4 regions of the Martinezella sp. CNPSo 3957 genome follow, and region 4 is predicted to be linked to each of the others. Evidence: predicted binding sites of a transcription regulator. Region 4 holds the regulator's gene; each other region holds the start of a gene.

Region 1 (7,302 bases), on a different contig from region 4:
GTCGCTCACCATCGGCGACGAGGTCCTGATCGAAGGCACCGGCGCCTACACCACGACCTACTCGGCTGTGGCGTTCAACGGTTTCGATCCGCTGAAGGCCTACATTATCTAAGGTCCCTAAGGGTCTAAAGTTCGATAAAGCCGCCCCCGTAGCCAGCCGGGGCGGCACCCTTACAATAGTCTGTCACCGCCGCTGATAACGGTATTGGGCACGGGAGGCCAAGATGGCCGCTGTTCTTGATTCTGTCCGCGCATTCTTTGCGCCGTCCACATTCACTCTCGACCTGGAAAATGCAGGCGATGTCGTTGCGCGCGAAAACCTGCTGGATCGCGCCATGGGTCCCGGCCGCCGCAAGAAGTCGTCGGAAAAGCTGCGCCAGGGCCGCGTGCCGGCTGAGGGCCTGGCACTGGTCGCGCGCGATCGTGCCGGTCATGTCGTTGGCACGGTCCGCTTGTGGAACGTCGAAGCCGGCGTCGATCGCGAAACCCGTCCCGTCGATGCGCTGCTGCTCGGCCCGCTGGCGGTCGATCCTGCCTATGAAGGCAAGGGCATGGGCTCGGCGCTGATGCGCGCAGCCATCATGGAAGCCAAGAAGCGCGGTCACGGCGCGATCCTGCTCGTCGGCGATGCGCCTTACTACGAGCGTTTCGGCTTCTTTGCCGCAAAGACCCGCCATCTCGTCATGCCTGGCCCATTCCAGCGCGAGCGCTTCCTTGCTCTCGAGCTCAAGCAAGGCTGGCTCGATAGTGCCGCGGGCATGATCGTCGCCAGCGGCCGCAAACTCGCACAGCCGCCGATATCAAAGGCTGCGTAAACGCACGAACAGCTTTGAGGTTTTCATACGTCTTCGCCCATCCGGGCGGAGGCGTTCCTAATTGGCGGCCTTTATGCCATCCTTCGCCGGGTCGTAGCCATCCGTCAGCGTCTTCAGAAAGGCAACGACATCGGCGATCTCGGCATCGTTCAGGGCAGGGGCATCGCCGAGCTTGCGGTTCATCGGCGCGTCGATGACATCGATATTGGCCTGATACCGCGCCGGCAGATCATCATATTTCAGCACCTTGCCGCTTGCATCCTTCGGATAGATTTCCTCCGGATTGGTATCGCGCTTGACGTAGAAGCGGGTGACATCCTCCAGTGTGCGGTAGACGCCATTGTGGAAGAAAACGTGGCGGGCAGCGACATTGCGCAGCGTCGGTGTTTTGAACAGCCCGCAATTCTGTTGCTGGGCGGAATAGGTGTCGTTGCGCAACGGACCGCAAATCCCGGTGTCGTAGTAGCGCGCATCGGTATTGGCCGGAATCGTCGGATTGCGCGGTGCGCCGAGCGCCTCGAATTCGAAATCGGTCAAGTTGGGCATCTGCCCATCGCCGGTCATCTTGTCGAGATGGCAGGAGGCGCAGTTGCCCTTGCTCGCGTCGTCGAAGAGCTTCAGACCCCGCGCCTCAGCATCCGTCAGCACCGCCTTGCCGCGCAGATAGTAGTCATACTTGCTGGTATAGGGGTGGAAGGAGCGATCCTCGATCTGGTAGCGGGCAAGCGCGAAGCCGATCTCGGAGATCGTCATGTCCTGATCGTTGAGGATATTGTCGCCGAAGAGCGCCGAAATATCCTTGCCGTATCCCTTCTTCAGCTTGGTATAGACGGTGGCCGCATCGGCATTCGCCATTTCGAAGGGCGAGATCATCGGCTGCAGGGCCTGTTCCTCCAGCGAATCGACCCGCCCATCCCAGAACATGCCACCCTGCGGCACGAGATTGGCCGCTGCTGCATCGGCTTTGACGACGGCCTGTGCCGCCAGCGGACTGGTGACGGCGGGGGCGTTGGCTAGCGCCACGCCCGATGCTTCGGTCATCGGCGAGGCTTCCGCGGCCTCGTCGGTGGCACTTTCCTCGCCGATCGAGAAGGATGGGGTCGAGATCTTGTAGGCGAGGCTGGGCACGGCGCGGATGCCGGGCTGGTCAAGCTGCAAGCCGCCGAGCTGCACGGCAAGACCGTTGGCCGGCGCATAGTGGTTGGCCGGATCGTGGCACGTGGCGCAAGACATCTGGCCGCCGCCCGAGAGCGAGGGATCGAAGAACAGCTTTTTGCCGAGCTGCGCCACCGCGCTGAGCGGTGCCTGATCGTCATAGTCGTCGGTTGCCGAAGCACGGGCCGCCGGTTCGCTTGCCATGCCGACAGCCGCACCCGCGAGCGAGAGGCCCGCAAGTGCGAGGAGCGGCAGGAGACGGCGGTTGATCGAGGGCATTTCCGTCTCCCTGATAGTCTTAAGATGCCTGGTTGCCGGTCTTCGGATCGAGGATCAGCTTCTGCGCGTCACCCTTGGACCAGTCGAACATGGTGTTCAGCGAGCCCGAGAGCACATCGAAGGAGCCACCACCGAGGCGGGCACCCGCCATCCAGTTATCCTCGATGAAGCGCATGACGGAGGTCTGGTCCGTCAGCGTGTGATCCACGAAGTTGACCTTGGCATAGGGCGAGATGACGAGCAGCGGCTGGCGGGTGCCATAGCCGCAGCGCCCCTGGGCCGGCTGGCCGTCGACGCCTGGCATCGGCGTACCGGTGGAGCAGCCGTCGCCGCTCAGCACGTCATAGCCCTTGACGGGGATTTTCGACGGATTGACGACAGCATGGGCATGGTCATACCAGCCATCGGAATCGTCGTAGAGGATAATGATGGCGGTGTCCTTCCAATCCGGCGAATTCTGAACGGTGTTGACCACCTCAGTTACGAATTCCTGTTCGTCGAGTGGGTCGGAATATCCGGCATGGCCGTCCTGATAGGCGGGCGCCTTCAGGAAGCTGATCGTGGGCATATTGCCGTTCTTCAGGGCCGCATAGAAGTCGTTCATGTCGTACTGATGGTTTGCTGCATCCGTCGTGCCGATCGCCGCCACAGAAGAGGGGCGCGCATGCGTCGGGTTGGCAGTCGAGGCATAATATTGGAACGGCTGGTGATGCGGAATGTAGTCGGTGTAATTGACCTTGGTGACGGTCGACGTGGTCGCGCGTTTGCAACCCGTCGTGCCGTCCGGGTTGGTTAGCGAAAGGTCGAAGCCGCCTTCGAAGAAGCCCCAGGTGATCTTGTGCTCGTTCAGCATGTCGCCAATGTTCTTGCCATACATCAGTGCCGTCTGGCCGACCGAGCAGACATCGCCGGTGGGATCGAAGTCGCTGATCGCGGTCCAGCCGCCGTTGCCGTCAGGCACGATGCGGCCCTTGGAATAGGTACCATCGCTTTCCAGCGTGTAGCCGGGTGGCAGAATGGCACCGTTGGTTTGGCCGGAAATCAGGTTCAGCGCGCCGGGGGTCGAGGGGCCGAAATTGGTGGAGAAGGAATTGTCGTTCAGCGCATAGTGCTGGGCGTAGTTCCAAAGGGCGGTGACGGTGTTGCCGTCATAATAGCCCATGACCTGCCCCTTGGTGCCGAATGCGCCGGCAGCCCCCTTGGTGCCACGGCCGGTATTGGCCGGGAAAAGGTCCATGGCGAAGTTATTGTAGGCGGCCTGTTCGGCGGTATAGCCATGGTTCTGCGACTGGGTTGCCGCCTGCGTGCGGTCGAGCCGGAAAGGGGCTGCGGCATCGGCACCGTTTGCCGTGTTGGTCTTGTTCGGGTTGTTGTCGAGAAGGCCGGCATTGGCGAGCGTATTGATATCCGTCGGCGTGTTGTCGGCCGCCTTGAACGCCGGTTCGCCATCGACATTCGCGGCCTTGGGGTAGGTCGCGAAATAATGGTCGAAGGAGACGTTTTCCTGGAAGATCACGACAAGATGCTTGATGGGGGTCGCGGTATTCGGTGCCGGGCTTACGTCAGCGGCACCGGCGGTGGAACAGAGCAAAATAAGGCCAAGCGCGCTGCCGGTTGTAAGCGCGCGCCGTGAAAGACTGGTCATCGTCATATCCTCTTCGGGTGGGGGCATTGCTCCGGCGAATTTGCGCCACGCCGGGCATAGAGAACCCTTCCGAGCTATCAACGGAGGATGACAATTCCATGAAGGGTGCGGGCAAGCGATTCCGCCGCTGATATGGCATCTCCGGTAAGCACTTGATTCTGCTATACTGGATGCAGAACGCTACCAGACGCCTGTGCGGAGCGTTTACGGTGCTACCTTATGTCACGGACTGCCAGCGGGGTGTTTCCTCACCCGCCCTCGTGCTTCGAGACGGCCCTTCGGGGCCTCCTCGGCATGAGGGCTGATCTTGCGTGCCTCGCCATGGAGCCTGCTTCACCGCATGGTGAGGTGCAGCGCCGTTAAGCGCCGCGAAAACGGCGATGCCTCGAACCACGAGGTGGCCACGCTCCTTCATTCAGGTGAAATCAGATATTCTGATCCATCGTCTCGGCAGGGATCTCGTCGGCGCGATGGATGCGCACGACCACCGCCGGGACGCCGGCGACAGTGCAATGGGGCGGCACGGGTTTGACCACGACGCTGCCCGCGGCAACCTTGCTGAAGGCACCGACTTCGATGTTGCCGAGGATCTTGGCGCCGGCGCCGATCATCACGCCGTGGCGGATTTTCGGGTGACGGTCGCCGCTCTCTTTGCCGGTGCCGCCAAGCGTGACGTTTTGCAGGATCGACACCTCATCCTCGATGACGGCGGTCTCACCGATGACGATACCGGAGCCGTGGTCGAGCATGATCGAGGTGCCGATCTTCGCGGCCGGATGGATATCCGGGCCGAAGACGAGCGAAACGAGGTTGGCGAGCCAGCTTGCGATTTCCTTGCGGCCCTCCGTCCAGAGCGCATGGGCGATGCGGTGTGTCTGCAGGGCATGGAAGCCCTTCAGGTTCAGAAGCGCATGCAGATAGGTGGTGCAGGCGGGGTCGCGGGTCCGCACGGCAACGAGATCCGCTTCGGTCGCCTGCAGGATGGCGGGATATCGCCTCAGTACGTCGGACAGCAGCGAAAGCATGTCGCCATGCTCGATCCTGACAACGCAGAGGCGTGCCGCCAGTACGTTGGCAAGGCTTTCAGCATCAGAGATTCCGCCAAGCAATTGCGCCTGCAGCAGAGGAGCGAGCGTCGGCTCGCGCGCAGCAAGCTCGGCGGCTTCGCAGCGGATCACGTCCCAGACGTTTTCGGCTAGGGCAGGAGAATTTTCGGCGATTGCCGTTCCTGGCTGGGGCATGATCCTATCTTTCTGCATCTCAATGTTTTCACGCAACTCCGGACGGAAAACCGCTGCACACTGTTCCTGGAATTGCTTTAACCGGAGATGTCCACAACGCCGCAGTCGCCGGCTTCGGAGGCGAAGGCGAGCAGCTTGCCGGACTTGCTCCAACTCATCGATGTGATCGCACCCTTGCCGGGCCGGCGCAAGAGCGCTTCCTTTGCGTCGCCGATGCGGACCGCCAAGATCATGCCGTCGATGAAGCCGATGGCGAGAATATCCTCAACGGGATGAAACTTTACCGAGGTCGCCATGATGTTGGCGCGCGTGCCGAGCTCCAGCGGCGCCTTGCCCATCGGGCCATCCTTGCCCTGGAAGGGCCAGACGATCGCGGCCGGTGCGCCCGACGAGGCGAGCCACTTGCCCTTGTTTGACCAGGAGAGCGACTTCACCTTGGCGGGATAGCCGGTCATGCGCATGTGCCGGGCTTCGGCACCCGGCTTCGCATCCATCTTCCAGCCGTGCAGGGCATTTTCCTGCATGGTGGTGACGATGAACTGACCATCCGGCGAGAAGGTGACGCTGGTATGGGCGCCTTTCCATTCGAGATTGACCGGCGGCGCGCTCATGCCCACCCAGTGCAGCGACACGCCGTTGTAGCGGGCGACGGCGATCCGCAGGCCCTTGGGCGCGAAGGCGATGCCTTCGACGGTGCGTTCTTCCGGGAACTCTTTCGTCGTCCCGTCGGAGAGCCGTACGAAAGTGCTCTTGCCATAGGAATAGGCGACGGCACCCTGCGGGCCGGCTGCAAGCTGGCTGATCCATTTGCGCGGCGCTTCGGCCAGCACCGTCGTGCTGCCGTCCGCAGCAATCCGGAGAACCTTGCCGTCCTCACCGCCCGAAATCAGGCTCTCGCCATGGGGGTCGCGGATGCAGGTCAGCATCCCATGATGAGCTTCGGTGATCTTCTCCCCGCCTTCGAGGCGGTGGATCGCGCCGGCGGCGCTGGCGAAGAAGGGGGTATCACCTAAAAATTCGACGGCCAGAACGTGGCCGTCGATATCAAGCGGAGCAACAGTCGGCATCAGGCAGACGCCTCGCACGCCTTGAAGCTGGCTTCCAGCTTTTCGCGGTCGAGCTCGCGGCCGATGAACACCAGGCGGCTTTCATGCTTCTCGCCGTCTTTCCAGGGGCGCTGATGATCGCCTTCGATGATCATGTGCACGCCCTGGACGACGTAGCGTTCCGGATCGTCCTTGAAGGCGATGATGCCCTTGAGGCGGAGGATATTCGGGCCTTGCGTCTGCGTGACCTTCTGGATCCAGGGGAAGAAGCGTTCGGCATTCATCTCGCCGCCGCGCAACGAAACCGACTGCACGGTGACGTCGTGGATCGGCGAAGGCGCGTGGTGGTGGTGATGGTCGTGATCGTGATCATGGTGGTGATGGTCATGATCATGATCATGATGGTGGTGGTGATCATGATCGCAATCCGGGCCGCAGACATGATCCTCATGGCCGTGCTCGAGGAAATGCGGGTCGTTCTCGAGCGCGCGTTCCAGGTTGAAGGCGCCCTGGTTCAGCACGCGGGCAAGATCGACGCCGGAGCGGGTCGTCTTGTAGACGCGGGCGGCCGGGTTGATCGCGTGGACGATATCCTCGATCTGGGCCAGCTCTTCCGGCGTTACGAGATCCGACTTGTTGATGACGACGACGTCGGCAAAGGCGATCTGGTCTTCGGCTTCGCGGCTGTCCTTCAGTCGCAGCGGCAGGTGCTTGGCGTCGACGAGCGCGACGACGGCGTCGAGTTCGGTCTTGGCGCGAACATCGTCGTCCATGAAGAAGGTCTGTGCGACCGGAACCGGATCGGCAAGGCCGGTGGTTTCGACGATGATGCCGTCAAAGCGGCCGGGACGGCGCATCAGGCCTTCGACGACGCGGATCAGGTCGCCGCGAACGGTGCAGCAGACGCAGCCGTTGTTCATTTCGTAGATTTCTTCGTCCGACTCGACGATCAGGTCGTTGTCGATGCCGATCTCGCCGAACTCGTTGACGATCACGGCGTATTTCTTGCCGTGGTTTTCGGAGAGGATGCGGTTCAACAGCGTCGTCTTGCCGGCGCCGAGATAGCCGGTGAGAACGGTGACGGGAACGGGCTTTTGCGTGGCTGTTTCGGTCATGGGAGC
Region 2 (7,302 bases), on a different contig from region 4:
CGGGATCCAGTCGTCTACCTTGGCGACCATCCGATCCCAGTCGAGCAGCATATAGAAGGCGACGACGGGTGTGACGACCATCAGCGAGAGGATGTTGACCAGCGCCTTGCCGGAGCTCCAGAGCTGCGCGAACAGGCCGCCGACGAAGCTCAGACCTTCGGACATGATGCTGGAGAAATTGTCCTTGATCGCGCCGAGCTGGTTGCGGATCCAATCCGGCAGCACCATGGTCTGCGCCTTGGCGATCAGCTGCTGGATCTGCTGCACATAGGTCGGAATGTGCTGGATGAAATCGTTGAACTGATTGACGATGATCGGGATGAAGATCGTCAGAGCCAGCGCGAAGAGCAGCACGAAGGAGACGAGGATCACCACCGTTGCCATAAGGCGGCTGAGGCCGATCCGCTCCAACCGGTCGGCGACCGGATCGAGGAAATAGGCAACCGCCATGCCGGCGATGAACGGCAGCAGGATCGTGCTGAAGATATAGATAAAGGCGATGAAGGCGACGAGCACGATCACCCAGAAGGTGACTTGACGCTTGAGGCTCGCCCCGCTGACCTTTTGCTCCATCGTCTTCCCCGTTACTCCGCGCCCGTTTGCCGTGTGCTTAGGACATAGGATGATGCCGCAATTATGGTCAAGTCTGCGGCCGGAAATCTGCCCTGAGCAATGGGAAGCGGGGAAAATTGAGGGTGTTGCGGCGCTTGCGCCTTGCATAAAGGCCCCTATCATGCAATGGCGACCCGATCAAAGCCCTGTCATAATGGACGGGCGGCCATCGGAGGCGGAAGCATGAGCCAGTCTGGGAAAAACGGTCTGACCTATAGCGACGCGGGTGTCGATATCGACGCCGGCAACCTGCTGGTCGAAAAGATCAAGCCTGCCGTCCGTTCGACGCGCCGGCCGGGTGCCGATGGCGAGATCGGCGGCTTCGGCGGCCTGTTCGACCTCAAGGCCGCCGGCTTCACCGATCCGGTGCTGGTCGCCGCCAATGACGGCGTCGGCACCAAGCTCAAGATCGCGATCGACGCCAATTATCACGACACCGTGGGCATCGACCTCGTTGCCATGTGCGTGAACGATCTGGTCGTCCAGGGCGCCGAACCGCTCTTCTTCCTCGATTATTTCGCCACCGGCAAACTCGACCCCGACCAGGGCGCAGCGATCGTCGGCGGCATCGCGGCAGGCTGCCGTGACGCAGGCTGTGCGCTGATCGGCGGTGAGACGGCTGAGATGCCGGGCATGTATTCCCACGGCGATTACGATCTGGCGGGCTTTGCCGTCGGTGCGGCCGAACGCGGCCAACTGCTTCCTTCGGGCGATATTGCCGAGGGCGATGTCATTCTCGGCTTGGCATCGTCAGGCGTTCATTCCAACGGCTTTTCGCTGGTGCGCAAGATCGTCGAGCTTTCCGGGCTCGGCTGGGATGCGCCGGCTCCCTTCGCCGAAGGCAAGGCGCTCGGCGAAGCACTGCTGACGCCGACGCGCATTTATGTAAAGCCGCTGCTGAAAGCCATCCGCGAAACCCATGCCCTCAAAGCTCTCGCCCACATTACCGGCGGAGGCTTTCCGGAGAATATTCCGCGCGTACTGCCGAAGCGTCTGGCCGCCGAAATCGATCTCGCTGCGGTCAAGGTGCCGCCGGTCTTCTCGTGGCTTGCCAAGGTGGGCGGCGTCGCGGACAAAGAAATGCTGCGCACCTTCAATTGCGGCATCGGCATGATCGTCGTCGTCGCTCAGGAAAACGTCGACGCCGTAAAGGCCGCGCTTGAAGCTGAAGGCGAAGCGGTCGTTACCCTTGGCCGCATGGTCGCCCGTGAAGAAGGCGCTCCCGGCACCGTCTACAAGGGCACGCTCGCTCTATGACCACGCCGCGCAAACGCGTCGTCGTCTTCATCTCGGGTGGCGGCTCCAACATGCTGGCTCTTTTGAAGGCCACGAAGGCAGCGGACTATCCGGCCGAGATCGTCGGCGTCATTTCCGACAAGGCTGATGCGGGTGGTCTCGCAAAGGCTGCGGCGGAGGACATCGCGACCTTCGCTTTCGTGCGCAAGGAATTTGCCAGCAAGGAAGCCCATGAAGAGGCGATCCTTTCGCAGCTGGAAGCCCTCTCGCCCGATATCATCTGCCTCGCCGGCTACATGCGGCTGCTTTCCGGCCGCTTCATCCAGGCCTATGAGGGCCGGATCATCAATATCCATCCCTCCCTCCTGCCGCTTTTCCCCGGCCTGCACACGCATCAGCGCGCGATCGACGCCGGCATGCGCATCGCCGGCTGCACCGTGCATTTCGTCACCGAAGGCATGGACGAAGGTCCTGTCGTCGGCCAGGCTGCCGTGCCTGTCTTGACCGACGATACCGCCGACAGCCTTGCCGCCCGCGTACTTACGGTCGAGCATCAGCTCTATCCGCAATCGCTGCGGCTGCTGGCGGAAGGCAAGGTCAGGATGGAAGGCGGCAAGGCCATAAGCCTCGGCAAAACACCTGCTGTCGATGGACGGCAGATTTTGTCACTACTTGGCGACGCAGGTTAAATAAGGAATTCCGGCGGCAAACAGTCCCCTCATCCGCCGCTCTCAATCGCCCTTCCTCAAGCCGCAATTGCCATCAGCGGATGCAGGGTGCCGTCGCTATAGACGATGCGGCCGCCGCGGAAGGTGGCGCGGATACGGTGAACCGAGCCGGGCTCGACGGCGACCAGATCGGCAAGCTGACCGACAGCAATCTCACCGCGATCCGTTAGACCGGCCGAACGGGCAGCGTTGGCGGTTGCCGTCGCAACAGCCGCCGGCAGACCGCCGGCAACAACATCGGCGATCTTGAAGATCGCCGGCACAAAGGCCGCCGGGTGATAATCAGCCGCGATGATGCCGAGCAGGCCGGAGCGCGCCGCATCCAGGGCGCTGAGATTGCCGGACATGGACTGGCCGCGCAGTGCGTTCGGCGCGCCCATCAAAGTCCAGAGACCGCGACGGCAGGCTTCCTCCGCGGCAGGTCCCGTCACCGGAAACTCGCTGATCGTCACGCCGAGATCGTGCATCGCGGCGACTTTTTCGGCACTGTCGTCGTCATGCGAGGCGAGCGATAGCTTGTGCTTCAGCGCAAGTTCAACCACGTCATGCAGCTTGCGTTCGATCTCAGGATCCTCGCGCTGTGCGATGCGCTTTGCCACGACCTCCTCGGCCGCCTCGCGCGACATGGACCGGCGCTCGGACATGCTGCGGATATAGCTTTCGATGTCGTTATACTGCCCCTGCCCCGGTGTGTGGTCGGTGAGCGAAATCATATCGACGGAGCCGTCTTCCAGCAGCCGCTCCAGGGTCGGCGCCGCGCCGAGATTGGTGATTTCGTAGCGCGCATGGACACGGTGGTCGATCAGGAGCTCATCGCGCAGGCCGCCGATGCCGCGGATCACCGCCGAGGTGGTTTCGAGCGAGCGGACGTGGCCGTAGACGCTTTCGGTCGCAAAGGAGAGCGCCGCAAAGGCCGTGGTGACGCCGGCCGCCGCCAGCTTCTTGTCCAGTTCGTGAATGCCGAAATCGATCGGCATCATCGCATTCGGCCGCGGCGCGATCTCGCGCTCCACCATGTCACAATGCAGATCGACGAAGCCCGGCATCAGCAGGCGGCCACCGCCGTCGAAAGTCGGCTGCTCCACCGGCTCCGAGCGGATTTCAGCAATCACGCCGTCCTCAATGCGCACTGCACCCTTCTCGACGACTTCATGAGGAAGAACGAGCGTGAAATTGCTGAGCCACATCGGCTTTCTCCTGAAATATCCATAAGCGAAGGAAGGGCGGAAGCATTCGAGTGTCTTCGGCCGCCCGCCCCGGTAAGCTCGATTCGTGACAATGTGATGAATGGGAGAGCAAGCTCCCACCCACGCAGCCGCCTATTTCAGGCTGGCAACATTCAAGGCCGCCCATTGCAGCAGCATGATCGTCTTGGCGTCACAGATGTCGCCTGTCTCGATCATCACAATCGCATCGGGCAGGCGAACTTCCAGCACCTCTATATCCTCATGCTCTTCCGCAAGCCCGCCGCCATCGGCAACACGGTCGGACGTGTCAATCACGGCGGCGAAGAAATGAATGACCTCCGTCGATGAGCCGGGCGAGGTCATCGCCTTGAACAGGAAGCGGACGTCGCGCACGCGAAAGCCGGTCTCTTCCATGGCCTCGCGGCGGATCGCGGCTTCCGGCTGGTCGCCGTCGAGCAATCCGGCGGGCACTTCGATCATCCAGACCGGCTCGCCGACCAACTGGGCTGGCAGACGGTATTGCCGAACGAGCACCACGGTTTCGCGTTTGGGATCATAGAGGAGGATGCAGGCTGCCGGCGTGCGATGATAGACCTCGCGCTTCAGCCGATGTTTTTCGCCCTGCGAATCCGTGTAGTCGACCTCGAATGTGCTCAGCCGAGTCCATTGATCCGCCAGCGTCTTTTCGCTGACGATTTCAGCTTTCGCGTTTTCGAATTTACTCATGCCACGTCCTTGCGAAGCCATACCTTGTTGTCGTGGACAGCGGCGCCGCCATAGGGCGCGACGGGGTCCGCGCCGGTAAGCACATTGATCCCCTCGCCGTCGACATGAGCCTTGTTCGGCCACAGCCCCTCGGCGATCAGCACGCCCGGCTTCACCTCCGTCGTTACGCGGGCGTGGAGTCGGATATCGCCGCGGCCATTGCCGATGCGGATCAGCTCGCCATTGACGATATCGAGCCGCTCGGCATCGGTGGGATTGATCATCACCTCGGGACGGCCTTCCTTCTGCCGCGACGTCTTCGTTTCCGCGAAACTCGAATTCAGGAAGTTGCGCGACGGCGAGGTCGCGAGCCGGAACGGATGCTCGGGATCGGCCACCTCGATAACATCGACCTGATCCGGAAACTCCGGCAGCTCGACATGCGGCCCGAGCAATCCGACCGACGCTGGCGGACGGTTCGGCGCCGGCTGGTTGATCCAATCCGGACGGAAGCGGAACTTGCCGTCGGGATGGGCAAAGCCCTTGATGAAATGGGCCTCCTCGAAATCCGGCTGGCGGTCGAACCATTTGTGCTCGAGAAAATAATCGTAGTCCGGCAGACCGCTCCTCGACAGAATCCTGTCGATCATCTCGCGGGCGGAGAAGCCGAAACCGGGGCGATCCGCAACGCCGAGGCGCTTGGCGAGCTCCTCGATGACGAAGAGATTGCTGCGCACGGTCGGCGGCGGCTCGACAAGCTTCGGGCCGAGCAGAATGTGGTTCTGCCCGCCGGCCCGGTAGATGTCGTCATGCTCGACGAACATGGTGGCGGGAATGACGATATCGGCCATGTCGGCCGTATCGGTCATGAACTGCTCGTGCACCGCCACGAAGAGATCGGAACGGGCAAAGCCGCGCTTCACCAGCCGCTGCTCCGGTGCGATATTCACCGGATTGGTGTTCTGTATAAGCATCGCGGTCACCGGGCCGCGATGGCGCAGCGCCACGGCATCGCCCGTCAAAGCGCGGCCGATCTGCGACTGATCGATCATGCGGATATCCTGATCCTTCATGGCGCGGCCGGTGAGTTCGCTCGCGTCCATGCGGAAGATATCGCTGTTCGAATGAAAGGCGCCGCCACCCTCATATTGCCAGGAACCGAGAACTGTGGCGATCGAGGCTGCCGCGTGCATGGCGATCGCGCCATTGCGCTGACGTGTAAAGCCGTAGCCGAGGCGGAAGTAAGTCTTCTTCGTCGTTCCCACGAGCTTGGCGAAGGCTTCGATCTCGTCGACCGAAAGGCCGGTGATATCAGCGGCCCATGCCGGGGTCTTCGACTTCAAATGCTCTTCGAGGCCGGCGGGATCGTCAGCATATTTGGCCATGTAGTCGCGGTCGGCATAGCCATCGCGAAAGGCGATATGCATGACGGCGCACGCAAGGGCCGCATCCGTGCCCGGCTTGACGATCAAGGCCATGTCGGCCTGCTTCATCGTCGGGTTGTCGTAGATATCGACGACGACGATCTTGGCGCCGCGCTCCTTGCGGGACTTCACCGCATGGGTCATGACATTGACCTGCGTCGCCACGGCATTCGTGCCCCAGATGACGACGCAATCCGTGCGACCCATTTCCCGCGGATCGGGGCCGCGCAGCACGCCTGTCGCCATGGTGAAGCCGGTCCAGGCCGGATTGGTGCAGATCGACGAGAAGAAACCGGAATAGCGCTTGGCATGGCGGAGCCGCTCGATGGAATCACGTTGCACCCAGCCCATCGTTCCCGCATAGAAATAAGGCCAGATCGCCTCGCTGCCGTCTTTCGCTTCCGCCTTCACGAAGGCTTCGGCGATTTCATCCAGTGCCGCGTCCCAGGAAAGCTCCTGCCAGCGCCCCTCGCCCTTGGCGCCGGCGCGGCGAAGCGGCTTCATCAAGCGATCGGGATGGTAAAGCCGCTCGGCATAGCGCGCGACCTTGGCGCAGATGACGCCCGAGGTGTAGGAATGGTCGTTGGCCCCGCGAACCCGGCCGATCCTGCCGTCTTCAGTCAGATCGACCTCCAGCGCGCAGGTGGAGGGACAGTCATGCGGACAGGCTGTGTGGCCGATGCGCGATTTGGCTTGGATGGGGGTCGCAATGTTCATGATGTTTGTATATTTCAACCGATGTCCGGCCACTAGAGACAATCCGGCCCATCTCAACAATTCATGCGGACTTCACCGACAATGAACTATCGGCACATCTACCACGCGGGCAATTTTGCCGATGTCTTGAAACACGCTGTTCTCGCGCGCCTCGTCCGCTACATGCAGAACAAGGACAAGGCGTTCCGCGTCCTCGACACGCATGCCGGCATCGGGCTCTACGATCTCTCCTCCGAGGAAGCGCAGAAGACCGGCGAGTGGCGCGACGGCATCGGCAGGGTGCTGGAGGCGGAACTCGTGCCGCAGGTGGCCGATCTGCTGGAACCCTACCTCGCCGCGATCCGCGAGCTGAATCCGGAAGGCGGACTCCGGCTTTACCCAGGTTCGCCGAAACTCGCCCGCATGCTGTTTCGCCCGCAGGACCGGCTTTCGGCGATGGAACTGCATCCGGACGATTTCCAGCGGCTGCACCGGCTGTTCGAGGGCGATCATCATGCCCGCATTACCGAGCTCGACGGCTGGCTGGCGCTCGGCGCGCATCTACCGCCGAAGGAAAAGCGCGGCATCGTGCTCGTCGACCCGCCTTTCGAGGAAGAAGGCGAGTATGAGCGGCTGATCGACGGCCTCGCAAAGTCCTGGCGCCGCTTTCCCGGCGGCACCTATTGCCTCTGGTATCCGATCAAGAAGGACGCG
Region 3 (7,302 bases), on a different contig from region 4:
CCGCTATTTCTCCCGTGTCGGCAACGCGGCCATCCGGAAAGAGCATTTTCCACGGCGATCCAACCTTCCACTCGGTCTCGTGGATCATGTCGAACCAGTATTGCTTGACGAATTCCGGCGTGGTCAGCGCCGACCAGAGCTTTTCCTGGGTGGTGCGGATAAAGGTGACGTAGACGAATTTGCTTCCAGTCATGCCATTTCTCCTTGTCTGAATTCCTCTGTTCTTGAGCTCACTGCCCGCCCTCGCCTTCCAGCGCCTTTTTCAAGGCCGAAAGCGTATTCAGATGCCGCTGTTCGAACTTGTTGATCCAGCGTTCGGCGATGCCGTTGATCGGGACCGCGTTGATGAAATGCAGCTTCTCGCGCCCATGCTTCTGGGTGGAAATCAGATTGGCCTCCTCCAGAATGGCAAGATGCTTGGCCACTGCCTGGCGGCTCATGTCCAAATCCTCGCAGAGCGCGTTCAGGGTCTGCCCGTTCCGCTCATGGAGCCTGTCAAGCAATTGCCGCCGGCTGGCATCCGCCAACGCCTTGAAGACTGCATCATCATCCACGGATACGAAACCATTTGGTTGCCTTTTACGATCTTATAAGCAACCAAATGGTTGCCTGTCAAGTAGCATGCAGACGAGGCAATCGCATTGCGCCTCAAAGACACGGCAATCGAAGGATTTATGCGGTGACGATTGACAACCTTCACGCCACATCGGATCATCCGCCCATGATCGCAAACCGGACCACAGTAATGCACCTTCACACCATCTCCCCCCTTGCAGGGCGAGTGGAAGCTGTGTTGCGCTGAGCCGACCGCGATCCATCTCAACCCTGCCGAGGCGAGCAGGGTTGAAGCCTCCTTGCTCTCCTCATCGATATCAAGGAGAGCCTATGTCTTTCGAGGAGCAAGAACCCGCCAAACGACGATCAGGCAAGATCGGCGCTATCGAGATTCGTGCCTCGCACCCATCCGACGCGGAAGGAATTGCGGCCATGGCCAATCTACCCGGCTTTCGCGCCGGCACGCTTCGCCTTCCCTTTCAAAGCGTCGAGGAAACACGGCAATGGCTGGAGAAATCATCGCCCAACTCGACCGGCCTTGTCGCCTTGCTTGACGGGCGGATTGTCGGCAATGCCGGCCTGAACCGCCTTTCGGGTCGCCGGATCCACAGCGGTAATATTGGTATGGGCGTACATGACGATTTTACGGGCTGCGGCATCGGCTCCGCGCTATTGGGCGCTCTCATCGATACCGCGGACAACTGGCTGGCGATCAAACGGCTGGAACTGACCGTCTATGTCGACAACGCGCCGGCGATCGGCCTTTACGAGAAATTCGGGTTCGAAACCGAGGGACGTCTACGCGCCTTCGGTTTCCGCAATGGCGAATATGTGGACGCATTCACGATGGCACGGCTGAGATTCTGAGTAAGCAAGGCGCGGCGGACGGGATTTCCGCCGCGCCGATCGTCAGCCGATCAAATCCAGCCACTCGTCCTCGGTCATGACCTGGACGTTGAACTCGCGCGCTTTGTCGAGCTTGGAGCCAGCGCCCGGCCCCGCCACGACGATATCGGTCTTCTTCGACACGGAGCCGGAAACTTTGGCGCCCAGGCTCTCGGCCTTCGCCTTGGCTTCGTCGCGGGTGAACTTTTCCAGAGAGCCCGTAAAGACGACGGTCTTGCCGGCCACCGGACTGCCCGAAGTCACCGGCTGCTCCGCTTCTTGAGGCTGCACCTCCTCCAGGAGCTTCGCGATGACTTCGGTATTCCGCGGCTCCTTGTAGAATTCGACGATGGCGCGCGCCACTACCTCGCCGATGCCCTCGATATTGTTGAGGTCGTTCCACGCATCGCCGCTAAGGGGTGCCGCTTCCTTCATCCCTGCCTCGAAGGCCGCATAAGTGCCGTAGGACCGCGCCAGAAGCTTCGCCGTCGTCTCGCCGACATGGCGAATACCGAGCGCGAAGATGAAGCGATGCAGGGCGATCTGGCGCCGCTCATTGATCGCGGCATAAAGCTTGCCAACACTGACCTTGCCGAAACCATCGATATTTTCCAGCTTCGTCAGTGACGTCTGCTGGCGCTTTTCCAGGGTGAAGATGTCAGGCGCGGTCTTTATCTGTAGCGCCGGATCCTCGCTCTCAAAGAAGAAATCGATCTGCTTCGAGCCCAGACCCTCGATGTCATACGCATTGCGCGAAACGAAATGCTTGAGATGCTCGGTCGCCTGCGCCCGGCAGATGAACCCGCCGGTGCAACGTGTGACGGCATCGACCTTACCAGTCTTCTCGTTGATATCGCGCACCGCGTGGCTTCCGCAAACCGGACAGACTTTGGGGAACTCGTAGGGCGCAGTTGACGCTTCTCGCTTTTCCAGCACGACATCGACGATCTGCGGGATGACATCGCCTGCGCGCTGGACGATCACCATGTCACCGACACGAATATCGCGGCCATCGCGGATCGGCTCGCCCTTGTTGCCGATGCCCTTGATGTAGTCGGCATTGTGAAGGGTCGCATTGGTCACCACGACGCCGCCGACCGTAATCGGCTCGAGGCGCGCGACCGGCGTCAGGGCGCCGGTGCGGCCGACCTGGATATCGATACCGACCAAACGCGTGAATGCCTGTTCCGCCGGAAATTTATGCGCGGTCGCCCAGCGCGGCGAGCGGGAGCGGAAACCAAGGCGAGCCTGCAGTTCCAGGCTGTCGACCTTATAGACGACGCCATCGATATCGTAATCGAGATCGGGCCGTTGCAGCCCTATCTGATCGTAATGCGCGAGAATATCGGCAACCGAATTCAAACGCTCCATCAACGGGTTGACGGGAAAGCCCCAGGATTTGAAGGTCTGCACCATGCCGTATTGCGTATCCGCCGGCATGTCGGACATCTCGCCCCAGGCATAGGCAAAGAACTTCAGCTTGCGGCTGGCCGTCACCTTCGCGTCGAGCTGGCGCAGCGATCCGGCGGCCGTATTGCGAGGATTGACATAGGTCTGCTTGCCCTCGGCCTCCATCTGCGCGTTGAGTGCCAGGAAGTCGCTCTTGGCCATATAGACCTCACCGCGCACCTCGACGACCGAAGGAGCGCCCGCTGGCAAAGTCTGAGGGATTTCCTTGATGGTCCTGATATTGGCGGTGACATTCTCGCCTGTCGTGCCGTCACCGCGCGTCGCGGCGCTCACCATGCGGCCGTTCTCGTAGCGGATGGACATCGAAAGACCGTCGATCTTCGGCTCCGCGGTGAAGGCGATGGAATTGTCAGGCAGGCGACCGAGAAAGCGATAGACGCTGGCGACGAAATCCTCGACATCTTCCTGGGAGAATGTGTTGTCGAGCGAGAGCATCGGCCTGGCGTGGACGACAGGCGCAAAGGTCTCCGAGGGTGCGGCACCGACCCGGCGTGATGGGCTATCGGCGCGAATCAATGCGGGAAACCGGGCCTCGATCGCATCATTGCGCCGCTTCAGCGCATCATACTCGGCATCCGAAATCTCCGGCGCATCCTTGCCATGATAAAGCGCGTCGTTGCGCGCGATCTCTGCAGCCAGATAGGCAAGCGCTGCGGCCGCTTCCTCTTCGCTCAAATCTTCCACGGGCTTCTGCTCGGTGCTCATGAATCTACACTCCCCGATTTCGGAGATGTTTTAGAGCACTTCAGCAAAAAGTGCGAAGCGGTTTTCGACCCGGAGCACGTAAAAACAAAGGGAAAAATCTGCATTTCAGTTACCGAACGGCAATGACCATGATGGTAGCGTTCACGACAACGTTACGCCATGATCGGCCGTTCTTGATGTTACAGGTGCGGGAATATCAGCATCGAGCCAGCCTTGGTGGAATTCTCTTTCCAATTGCCGAGCAGCAGCTCTTTCCCGAGTATCGCAGGGGATTTAAGATAAGTTATTATGAGAGCGAGACCTCTGGAAATGATCGGATCGTCAGCAGAAATTCGAAATCACGCATGAAGTATCGTCTTGCCGTTCTCTCCATTTCTCTCATCGGTGCAGTCTTGATCATGAGCTCGTTCGTCAGCCGCTCTGCCTTGGGGCTGGTCGTTAGAGCTTGTGAGATCAACTCCACCCTGACAGGATCGCCATATCCGTGCCTCAAAATAGTGGAGTCGCCGGATCCGCTGTCGTCCTACGTTGTCCTTCGCGAACCGGCTGACAAAGAACGAACCATTCTTGCGCCCCTCGCCGACGTCCCCGGTATCGAGGACCCTCGCCTTCTGACCGCAGGAGCGCCGAACTATTTTGAGGAAGCGTGGAAAGAGTTATCGGCAATCGATCCGCGTGCAACGAAGGCTTCGAGGCAGAATTTTGCTCTGGCGATAAACGCCGCCAGCTGGCGCACGCAAGATCGGCTTCACATTCATATGGGGTGCGAGACACCTCGCTTCAGGGCGCTCTTGAAGGCTCATGTGACGGAGATCGAAAGCGGCCGGTTTACGGACCTGAAGACCCGAGCTGGCTGGTGGGCAAGTTTCCATACGGCCGATGACCTCTCGAATTTGAACCCGCTGCAGCTCGTCGCGGATGGCATCGATGGCGCCCGTTCAAATATGGAAAACGTGGTCGTCGGCGTCTTTGGCGCCGTATTGCCTGACGGGCAGCATGGTTTCTATGTTCTGGCGAGAATAAACAAAACACACAAATCCCGCGGGTCCGCGGAGGATATGATCGATCCTAAGTGCCGGCTCTGATGCATGTCGCGCAGACGCGGATCAAGACCAGCGCTCGCAAAAGGCTTCTATGTCGCTTGATTGAAAATCAGCAAGCCGCTCGATGATTGTTTCGAACGGCCAATCCCACCAGGCAATGGACTCAAGTCTCTCTGCAATGCTTCGCGTGAAGCGCTCTCGAATGAATTTCGCGGGAATACCGCCGACGATCGTATATGGTTGGACATCTCTCGTGACGACAGCGCCTGCTGCAAGCACGGCGCCGTTTCCAACCTTTATGCCCGGCAGAACGATCACGCCGTGACCAATCCAGACGTCATTGCCGATGACAGCGCGGTCTTCCTTCCGCCGATCGAAAAACGCATGATCCCGCACGGCGTCCGCCGAGTAATATTCCGGGCAATAGGTGAAGCGATGCATGGACGGGCGGTCCATCGGGTGATTGGGAGCACCGATCCTCACCTCTGCCGCAATGGCGCAGAATTTTCCAATCGTTGCGTCGCCGACGATGCAGCGGGGGCCCAGATAGGAGAAATCCCCGAGTTCGGCCGCGTGTAGAGATGTGTCTTCCAAAATCTCGCAGCATCTGCCGATGCGCGAATCTCTTATCTTCGCCGTCGGGTGGATAACGGTTTCCGCGATTTTGGGGCGATTTGGCTGTACGGTCGAGTGCATTGACGGTCTCCGGATTCTAGCCTGCCTAGCCGGGGACGATGAAGGACATGTGACGCAGGACTGCCGAAAGACCGAGCGAGATGCCGGCGGCAGATCGTCGCCGATATCTGCTCCATGGACAGTCGTGAGATCAGCCGTTGCCGGCCAGCAAGCGTTTGGCGGCCGCCCTCGCCTCTTCGGTCACAGAAGCGCCGGCAAGCATGCGTGCGATTTCCTCGGTGCGATCCTTCGGCTCCATGGTGGCGACGCGCGTGGAAATTTTTTCCGAGCCATCCGCGACCGGCCCCTTGGAGATCAGGAGATGCGTTGCGGCGCGAGCGGCGACCTGCGGTGCATGGGTAACCGACAGCACCTGTACGCGATCGGACAGGCGCTTCAGCCTCTGGCCAATCGCATCGGCGACGGCGCCACCGACACCGGTGTCGATTTCGTCGAATACGAGGGTCGGCGCCGAGCCGCGATCGGCGAGCGCAACCTTCAATGCCAGGAGAAAGCGCGACAGCTCGCCTCCGGAAGCAACCTTGGTGATCGGGCCTGGACGCGTACCGGGGTTGGTCTGAACGTGGAATTCGACGACATCGATGCCATCGGCCGTTCCGGCTTCGGGATCGCTTGATATCTCCACCATGAAACGCGCACGCTCGAGCTTCAGGGCTGGCAATTCGGCCATGACGGCCGCTGCAAGCGCCTCGCCTGCGTGGCGGCGCTTCTCCGACAGGCCGCGCGCGGCAACGTCGTAAGCCGCCTTTGCAGCGGCGAGCTCGGCGTCAAGCCGTGCCAGCCGCTCCTCGCCGGCATCGACATCTGCAAGATCGGAAATCATGCGTGCGGCCAGGGCCGGCAGTTCGGTCACCGGTACGGAATATTTACGCGAGGCGCCCCGCAACGCAAAGAGGCGCTCTTCGACCCGCTCCAGTTCGCGGGGATCGTATTCCGTCTTGCGCAGCGCGGCTTCAACCTCCATCTGCGCGTTGGAAAGCTGATCGAGAGCGGCATCCAGCAATGCGACGGTATCTTCCAGAAGGCCAGGTGCCTCATGACTCTTTCGCTCCAGCCGGCGCACCAGCGAGGCGATATGCGGCACGGGCGATGCGTTGCCATTGAGGAATTCGGAGGCCTCGGCAATATCGCCGGCAATACGCTCGGCCTTCATCATCCGCGAGCGCTTTTCGGCAAGCTCGTCTTCTTCGCCGTCCTGCGGCGAGAGCTTCTCCAATTCCTCGACGGAGGCGCGAAGATAGTCGGCTTCGCGGGCGGCCCTCTCAACCTGCTCTCTATGCTTCCTTAACGTGCGATCGGTATCGCGCCAGATCTTGTAAAGCCTGCCGACTTCCTGTGCCTCGTCGGCGAGGCCAGCGAAGGCATCGAGCAAGGTGCGATGCGCATCCGTATCGACGAGCGCTCGGTCATCATGCTGACCGTGGATTTCGACAAGGAGCTGCCCGATCTGGCGCATGAGCTGAACGCTGAGCGCCTGATCGTTGACAAAGGCTTTGGTGCGGCCATCGGCGGATTGAACGCGGCGGAAAATCAAATCGCCGTCATCATCGATGCCGTTTTCGCGCAGAAGCTTGCGGGCTGGATGCTGCGTGCCGACATCGAACACAGCGGTCACCTGACCGCGCTCCTCGCCATGGCGCACAAGCCCGCCATCGCCACGCCCGCCCAGGGCCAGCGACAGGCTGTCAAGCAGGATGGATTTGCCCGCACCCGTCTCGCCGGTCAAAACCGAAAGCCCGGACTCGAAGGCAAGATCCAGCCGCTCGATCAAAACGATATCGCGGATCGAAAGCTGGATCAGCATCTGTGCTCAATCTCACGTCCCAAGAAGAAGTTTCTTGCCCGCCCTGGAAATCCACGAGCCCGAATTTTCGCTCGGCTCGACGCCGCCCTTCTGCAGCAGCTGATAGGAATCCTTATACCAGCGGCTGTCCGGATAGTTGTGACC
Region 4 (7,302 bases):
CCACGAGCTGCGGGAGAATTTCACCATCGTCATCGTGACGCATTCCATGCAGCAGGCAGCCCGCGTCTCGCAGCGTACCGCAATGTTCCATCTCGGCCACCTGGTCGAGGAGAACGACACCGATAAGATGTTCACCAATCCCGACGATTTCCGCACGCAGGATTACATCATGGGCCGTTTTGGTTGATGATGTCAGGCGCGCGGCTCATTTCACACAGTTCACCTTGAGGATAGAAAAATGGTCTCCACTCACATTCTCTCTGCCTATGACGAAGACCTGAAGTTCCTGACGCGCCGCATTGCTGAAATGGGCGGCCTGGCAGAGCAGATGGTTAGCGATAGCGTACGCGCGCTGGTCAACAGCGACACTGCCCTGGCCCAGAAGGTCATCTCCGACGACGTCGTTCTCGACCATGCCGAGCGCGAAGTCGGCGACAAGGCGATCGTCACCATCGCCCGCCGTCAGCCGATGGCGGCTGACCTGCGTGAAATCATGGGCTCGATCCGCATCGCCTCCGATCTGGAGCGCGTAGGCGATCTCGGCAAGAACACCGCAAAGCGCGTCATCGCCGTGCAGGGCACCGGTGTCCCGCGCCGTCTCGCTCGCGGCATCGAGCATCTCTCCGAACTGGCGCTGAGCCAGCTCAAGGAAGTTCTGGATGTCTACGCGACCCGCTCGCCGGACAAGGCCGTGTCGATCCGCGAACGCGACGAGGAAATCGACGCCATGTACACCTCGCTCTTTCGCGAGATGCTGACCTACATGATGGAAGATCCGCGCAACATCACCACCTGCACGCATCTTCTTTTCTGCGCCAAAAACATTGAGCGCATCGGCGACCACGCCACCAACATCGCCGAGACGATCTATTACATGGCGACGGGCGCGCAGCCGGAAGGCGAGCGCCCGAAGGACGATACCGCCAATACCGTCGGCGCAGTGACGGAATAATCCGAAAGCGAAGAAAGGAGACCATAGGCGCATGGTTCCGAGAGTTGCTGTTGTAGAAGACGAGGAAGCGCTCAGCGTTCTGCTGCGCTACAATCTTGAGGCCGAAGGCTTCGAGGTAGACACGATCCTCAGAGGCGATGAGGCCGAGCTGCGTCTCCAGGAGCGCATCCCCGACCTCCTGATCCTCGACTGGATGCTCCCCGGCGTATCCGGCATCGAGCTCTGCCGCCGGCTGCGTATGCGGCCGGAGACGGAGCGTCTGCCGATCATCATGCTGACGGCGCGCGGCGAGGAAAGCGAGCGCGTGCGCGGGCTTTCGACCGGCGCGGACGATTATGTCGTCAAGCCGTTCTCGACGCCGGAGCTGATGGCTCGCGTCAAGGCGATGCTGCGGCGTGCCCGCCCGGAGGTTCTCTCCACGGTGCTGCGCTGCGGCGATATCGAGCTGGATCGCGAAACCCATCGCGTCCACCGCAAGAGCCGCGAAGTGCGGTTGGGGCCCACGGAATTCCGCCTGCTGGAGTTCCTGATGTCCTCGCCGGGCCGCGTCTTCTCGCGTTCGCAGCTGCTCGACGGCGTATGGGGTCACGATATCTACGTCGACGAACGCACGGTCGACGTCCATGTCGGCCGCCTGCGCAAGGCGCTCAATTTCTCCAATATGCAGGATGTCATCCGCACCGTTCGCGGCGCGGGCTACTCCATGGAGGCCTGAGCGGGGATACCCGATCAGGCATTCGACATAGCGGCGGAAACAGAAAACGGGCCCCAGGGCCCGTTTCTTTTATCTCATCGATGGCGCGTCTCAGCCGCGTGGTTGCGCTGGCCGACGGCGTTCATGCACCGGCTGGTAGGCCAGGCGCTGATGGTAGGTGCAGTAAGGCGACGAATCTGGGCTCTCGTTGCCGCAGAAATGGAAATCGTCCTTCAGCGGATCGCCGACCGGCCACTTGCAGGTACGCTCCGTCAGTTCCGTCAGGCCGAGGCGACGGGAGATCGGAACGACGACGTTCGATGCCGGGCGATACTGGATTTCATTGACGGAATCGATCTCGATCTCTTCCTTCAGCATGGTTGCGCCCTGCTGGCGGGCAACCACCGTGCGGGTAGCAACGCGCGATCCGTAGGTCGCAGCGCGAGGTGCCGCTGCGCTGCGCTTCGGCGTGCGCGCTGCGGTTGTCGTGCCGCCCGCCTTCGCTCGGCCGGGGAGGTTCAGGCGATGCACCTTGCCGATAACGGCATTACGGCTCACGCCACCGAGCTGCGCAGCGATCTGGCTGGCGCTCAATCCTTCGGACCATAGCTTTTTCAGCTTCTCGACGCGTTCGTCTGTCCAATTCATGCCCTGTCTCCGCTGTCGCGTTTCCGATGGCAGAATCCCTCACCATTGCCTCGCATGGTATCGAGGCGCGAAACGCTCTAAAATTGTGGTGACTAGTTCCGCCGCATGCAGTCTAGCAATTGGTTTTTAACCTAGTGTGAGGCTGACTCCGTGACAAGAGTCGCGGGAATCTTGAGGAATCGATTTCGAGGTTTTCCCCAACTTGCTGTCCGGGCGTGGCATTTCTGCCATAGGCGCCGCCCGATGCATCTCTTTTGCCGGCAAGCGTTTTCTCGCACCTGCTAAAACGGCAGTTTTGTTGACATCGCGGTGCAAAACATCAATAGTGCCCAAGCCGCCGCAAGGCGGCATTTTTGATTTTTTCGGACCCGTTTCATCAAATGGAAGCGATCGGTCCTTAAAGTTGTGATCAGGAGATATGGCCATGGCCGAGACCACGCCGCTTTACGACACCTACTTGCGCGCTCCGCTGCGGTTCGAGCGAGGCGAGGGCGTCTGGCTGGTCACTGAGAATGGCGAACGCTACCTCGATTTCGCAGCCGGCGTCGCGGTCAATTCGCTCGGTCATGCTCATCCCCATCTTGTCGCCGAGCTGAAGGCGCAGGCCGACAAGGTCTGGCACCTGTCCAACCTCTATGAGGTGCCCGGCCAGGAGAAGCTGTCGAAGCGGCTGACGGAGGTGACCTTCGCCGACAAGGTGTTCTTCACCAATTCGGGCGCGGAGGCGCTGGAGTGCGCCATCAAGACTGCGCGGCGCTATCAGTTCGCCAAGGGGCATCCCGAGAAGTTCCATATCATCACCTTCGAAGGCGCCTTCCACGGCCGCACCATCGCAACGATCGCCGCCGGTGGCCAGGAGAAGTATATCGAAGGCTTCGGCCCGAAGGCACCGGGCTTCGACCAGGTGGAGTTTGGCGATCTCGACGCCGTGCGCGCCGCCATCACGGATGCGACGGCTGCGATCCTGATCGAGCCGGTGCAGGGCGAGGGCGGTATCCGCCCGGCGACCAACGAATTCCTGCGGGGGCTGCGGGAGATCTGCGATGAGCACGGCCTGCTTTTGATCCTCGACGAAGTTCAGTGCGGTGTCGGCCGTACCGGCAAGCTCTTTGCCCATGAATGGTCCGGCATCAAGCCTGACATCATGGCGGTCGCCAAGGGTATCGGCGGCGGTTTCCCGCTCGGTGCGTGCCTTGCGACGGCAGAAGCCGCTTCCGGTATGAAGGCCGGTACGCATGGCTCGACCTATGGCGGCAATCCTCTCGCCATGGCAGTCGGCAATGCGGTTCTCGATATCGTGCTTGCCGAAGGCTTCCTGCAGCATGTGCGCGATGTCTCGCTGGTCTTCCGCCAGGGGCTCGCCTCGCTCAAGGATCGTTTTCCTGACATCATCGAGGACGTTCGCGGTGAAGGCCTGATGCTCGGCATCAAGGCGGCCATTCCGCAGGCGGACCTGCTGCAGGCGATCCGTGCCGAGCGTCTGCTCGGCGTTCCGGCCGGCGACAACGTCATCCGCCTGCTGCCGCCGCTGGTCGTCACTGCCGAGGAAGCACGCGAAGGTTTCGCTCGCCTGGAGCGCGCCGCCGAGCGTGCGCGCGCTGCCCGCACCAAGAAATCGGCTTGAATTCAACGCCCGCTGTCGGGGCGTTCCTGCCCCACGCGGGCGTTATTGTTTTTTCTGGAGTACAGGTAAGGACATGGCTTCTCCGAAACACTTTCTCGATCTCTCTGCCGTTCCGGCTGCCGATCTGCGCAACATCATCGATGACGCGATCGTCCGAAAGAGCGCGCAGAAGGCCGGCACGGCCGACAAGCCGCTTGCCGGCAAGATGCTGGCGATGATCTTCGAGAAGCCGTCCACCCGAACCCGCGTCTCCTTCGACGTCGGCATGCGGCAGCTCGGCGGCGAGACGCTGTTCCTCTCCGGCACCGAAATGCAGCTTGGCCGCGCCGAGACGATCGGCGATACGGCGAAAGTGCTGTCGCGCTATGTCGATGCGATCATGATCCGCACGACCGATCATTCCCGCCTGCTGGAGCTGGCGGAACATGCGACTGTTCCGGTCATCAATGCGCTGACCGACGACACGCACCCCTGCCAGATCATGGCCGATATCATGACCTTCGAAGAGCATCGCGGCCCTATTAAGGGCAAGACGCTTGCCTGGACGGGCGACGGCAATAATGTGCTGCATTCGCTGATCGAAGGGGCCGCCCGTTTCGGCTATCGCATGAATATGGCGGTACCCCTTGGTTCCGAGCCGAAGGATCACTATCTGAACTGGGCCCGCAACGAGGGCGCCGAAATCATGCTCTCGCATGATGCAGACCGTGCGGTCGCCGGCGCCGATTGCGTGGTAACCGATACCTGGGTTTCCATGAATCAGGAGCACCGGGCACGCGGTCACAACGTCTTCCAGCCCTATCAGGTCAACAAGGCTTTGATGGCACAGGCCGGCAAAGACGCGTTGTTCATGCATTGCCTGCCCGCCCATCGCGGGGAGGAAGTGACGGACGAGGTGATCGATGGCCCGCAATCCGTTGTCTTTGATGAGGCGGAAAACCGCCTTCATGCGCAAAAGTCGATTCTTGCTTGGTGCCTGGGCGCGATCTGAAGATATCAAGCCGCGTCTCAAGGGCGCGGGCGCAGTAGGAGTAAGCTAATGGCAGAAAATGCCGCCTCGCTGGGTCAGTTCGATTTCGCCGGTGACGATCATGTCGTTCCCTTCCAGGTGGAAGGTCTGGATGTGCGCGGCCGTGCCGTGCAGCTCGGTCCGCTGCTGGACACGATCCTTGCCCGGCACGATTATCCGACGCCGGTTGCGCGGCTGCTCGCCGAGGCCATTGTCCTGACCGTCCTGCTCGGTACGTCGCTGAAATTCGAAGGCAAGTTCACCGTGCAAACCAAGGGCGACGGTCCCGTCGACCTTCTGGTCGCCGATTTCTCGACGCCGGAAAACGTCCGGGCCTATGCGCGTTTCAATGAAGAGGCGCTGGCAAAGGCAGTTGCGGAAGGCCGGACCGAGCCTGAGCAGCTGCTGGGCAAGGGGGTGCTCGCTTTTACCATCGATCAGGGCCGCTTCAGTCAGCCTTATCAGGGCATCGTCGCGCTTGATGGCGCCTCGCTCGAAGAGATCGCTGGCACCTATTTCCGCCAGTCGGAACAGATCCCGACGCGTGTGCGTCTGGGCGCTGCAGAGCTCTTCGATCGCGATGAGAACGGCAAGCCGCGTCACCGCTGGCGTGCCGGCGGCCTGATCGCGCAGTTCTTGCCGGAAGCGCCCGAGCGCATGCGCCAGCCGGACCTGCATGGCGGCGATGGCGATACCGGCGGGCGCGATCATGCCGAGGACGACGCCTGGGCGGAAGCGCGCAGCCTGGTGGAAACCATCGATGCAGATGAGCTGACGGATCCGCAGGTTGGCACCGAGCGGCTTCTCTATCGCCTCTTCCACGAGCGCGGCGTGCGCGTCTATGAACCGAAGGCCGTCTATGACCGCTGTTCGTGCTCGCGCGACAAGCTGAAGGGCGTCTTGAAAGGTTTCACAGCCGAGGAGATTGAGGCCAGCCAGGAGAATGGCGAGATCGCCGTCACCTGCGAGTTCTGCTCGACGACCTATCGCTTCGAAGTGTCGGAAATAGAGGTGGCTTGAGGTCGCTCAGTTCAGCGTACGCAGCAGGTTAGGCGTATCCAGTGAAAAGGCGGGGATCTTGACATGGAATTGCTCCCCGCCGTCCGTTTCCATCTGGTAATGACCGAACATCATGCCTGACGGTGTATCCAGTGGGCAGCCCGAGGAATATTCATAGGTATCGCCGGGCTTCAGGTGAGGCTGCTCCCCGACCACGCCGGGGCCTGTCACTTCATCCACGATGCCGTTCATGTCGGTGATGTGCCAATAGCGCGTTACCAGCTTCACGGCTTCCTTCGAGTGGTTGGAAATGACGATGCGGTATCCCCAGACATAACGGTCATCGTCCGGGTCGGATTGCTCCTCCAGATAAAACGGCTCTACAACCACCTCGATGTCGCGTGTTAGGGCGCGATACATGCCTGACACCTTGCCACTGCCCTGAAACGTCGAGCGCTCCTTGAAGCCGCATCGCCGTTTCAGCATTTTCAAGTTTGCGGCATATTATCCGCTTTCCACCATTCCCGCAAAGTGCAGGATATTTAGCGGTATCCTATAACCGATGCTTTCCGTCAAGGAACGACGTAATGAAATCTTGCGTGAACGGTTGGGACGGTTTCGATTCCAGCTATTGCGGCTCATGTTGAAGGTTAACGAAGTCATCCCCAAGTATCCTAGGTCACCGTGATTTGATCTTATCTGCCGGAGTAGAGGTGGGCGCATCCTCCGTACTCAGGAAACGCTTGCCACGATTGTCCGTGGACTTCTGTGATCGATGGTCAACCTGATCGCTCGGCATCAAAACCTCCGAGCCATATAACCCCCATTCCTTTTATATGTTCCTCCGACAGGGCTTGGATGAGATTCCCCTGCAGGAGGATTTGGGCTATCATCTGATTCTGGCATCGCCCATGCCTCCCCCCTCCATTCGGGAAAGTATATTTCATGCAGGGCCGTCGACATCCAAACCGACTGTTTGAGCGCCTGGCATAAGGAGGGGTTGCGGTCATTGCTCGCAATAGGAGGTTTATATGAGGCTTTCTGCCCCTGTATATCATTTGAAACGTAAGGCGAGGCTCCTGTCCCGCCAGCAGAACATCCCCCTGCACGCCGCGCTGGATCGCGTCGCGGCCGTCGAGGGTTTCGGAGGCTGGAGTTTGCTTGCAAGCAAAACGAACTCAGCCGTGCCCGTCGGCGAGCTGTATTCGCGTTTAAGCCCGGGCGATCTGGTGCTGATCGGCGCACGGCGCGGTCACGGCAAGACCCTGATGAGCCTGAGGCTCGCCGTCGAAGCCATGAAGGCTGGCAATCGCGGTGTCTTCTTCACGTTGGAGGACACGGAAAAGGTCGTTCTGGAGCGTTTCCCGGTGATCGGT

The links. Region 4 encodes PhoB, which activates phosphate uptake and scavenging genes when phosphate is short. Its sites were predicted from a motif close to TGTCATNNANCTGTCAT; they were not measured.
Region 1: a site for PhoB is predicted at 3,982-3,998, ahead of AC13QE_RS23545 (phospholipase C). Genes of this name have one in related genera too.
Region 2: a site for PhoB is predicted at 3,849-3,865, ahead of AC13QE_RS09365 (alpha-D-ribose 1-methylphosphonate 5-triphosphate diphosphatase). Genes of this name have one in related genera too.
Region 3: a site for PhoB is predicted at 5,393-5,409, ahead of AC13QE_RS06735 (DapH/DapD/GlmU-related protein). Genes of this name have one in related genera too.

What each region holds. Positions count from the first base shown of each region.
Region 1 is NZ_JBXSOU010000011.1:134,627-141,928, forward strand. Features, by position in the region: gene odc2 (ornithine/lysine decarboxylase) at 1-112, shown strand, start outside; gene AC13QE_RS23535 (GNAT family N-acetyltransferase) at 225-815, shown strand; gene AC13QE_RS23540 (cytochrome-c peroxidase) at 873-2,249, opposite strand; gene AC13QE_RS23545 (phospholipase C) at 2,269-3,894, opposite strand; gene cysE (serine O-acetyltransferase) at 4,320-5,135, opposite strand; gene AC13QE_RS23555 (WD40 repeat domain-containing protein) at 5,213-6,202, opposite strand; gene AC13QE_RS23560 (CobW family GTP-binding protein) at 6,202-7,296, opposite strand.
Region 2 is NZ_JBXSOU010000003.1:188,203-195,504, forward strand. Features, by position in the region: gene AC13QE_RS09350 (AI-2E family transporter) at 1-573, opposite strand, end outside; gene purM (phosphoribosylformylglycinamidine cyclo-ligase) at 796-1,869, shown strand; gene purN (phosphoribosylglycinamide formyltransferase) at 1,866-2,537, shown strand; gene AC13QE_RS09365 (alpha-D-ribose 1-methylphosphonate 5-triphosphate diphosphatase) at 2,594-3,763, opposite strand; gene AC13QE_RS09370 (NUDIX domain-containing protein) at 3,896-4,489, opposite strand; gene AC13QE_RS09375 (molybdopterin-containing oxidoreductase family protein) at 4,486-6,609, opposite strand; gene AC13QE_RS09380 (23S rRNA (adenine(2030)-N(6))-methyltransferase RlmJ) at 6,691-7,302, shown strand, end outside.
Region 3 is NZ_JBXSOU010000002.1:320,005-327,306, reverse strand. Features, by position in the region: gene AC13QE_RS06760 (SRPBCC family protein) at 1-193, opposite strand, end outside; gene AC13QE_RS06755 (winged helix-turn-helix domain-containing protein) at 231-554, opposite strand; gene AC13QE_RS06750 (GNAT family N-acetyltransferase) at 886-1,422, shown strand; gene ligA (NAD-dependent DNA ligase LigA) at 1,465-3,615, opposite strand; gene AC13QE_RS06740 (CDP-diacylglycerol diphosphatase) at 3,738-4,700, shown strand; gene AC13QE_RS06735 (DapH/DapD/GlmU-related protein) at 4,722-5,354, opposite strand; gene recN (DNA repair protein RecN) at 5,485-7,158, opposite strand; gene AC13QE_RS06725 (outer membrane protein assembly factor BamD) at 7,171-7,302, opposite strand, start outside.
Region 4 is NZ_JBXSOU010000005.1:116,437-123,738, reverse strand. Features, by position in the region: gene pstB (phosphate ABC transporter ATP-binding protein PstB) at 1-187, shown strand, start outside; gene phoU (phosphate signaling complex protein PhoU) at 239-952, shown strand; gene phoB (phosphate regulon transcriptional regulator PhoB) at 984-1,667, shown strand; gene AC13QE_RS14325 (GcrA family cell cycle regulator) at 1,758-2,294, opposite strand; gene AC13QE_RS14320 (hypothetical protein) at 2,421-2,720, opposite strand; gene AC13QE_RS14315 (aspartate aminotransferase family protein) at 2,719-3,918, shown strand; gene argF (ornithine carbamoyltransferase) at 3,992-4,909, shown strand; gene AC13QE_RS14305 (Hsp33 family molecular chaperone) at 4,958-5,947, shown strand; gene apaG (Co2+/Mg2+ efflux protein ApaG) at 5,954-6,346, opposite strand; gene AC13QE_RS14295 (DNA helicase) at 6,958-7,302, shown strand, end outside.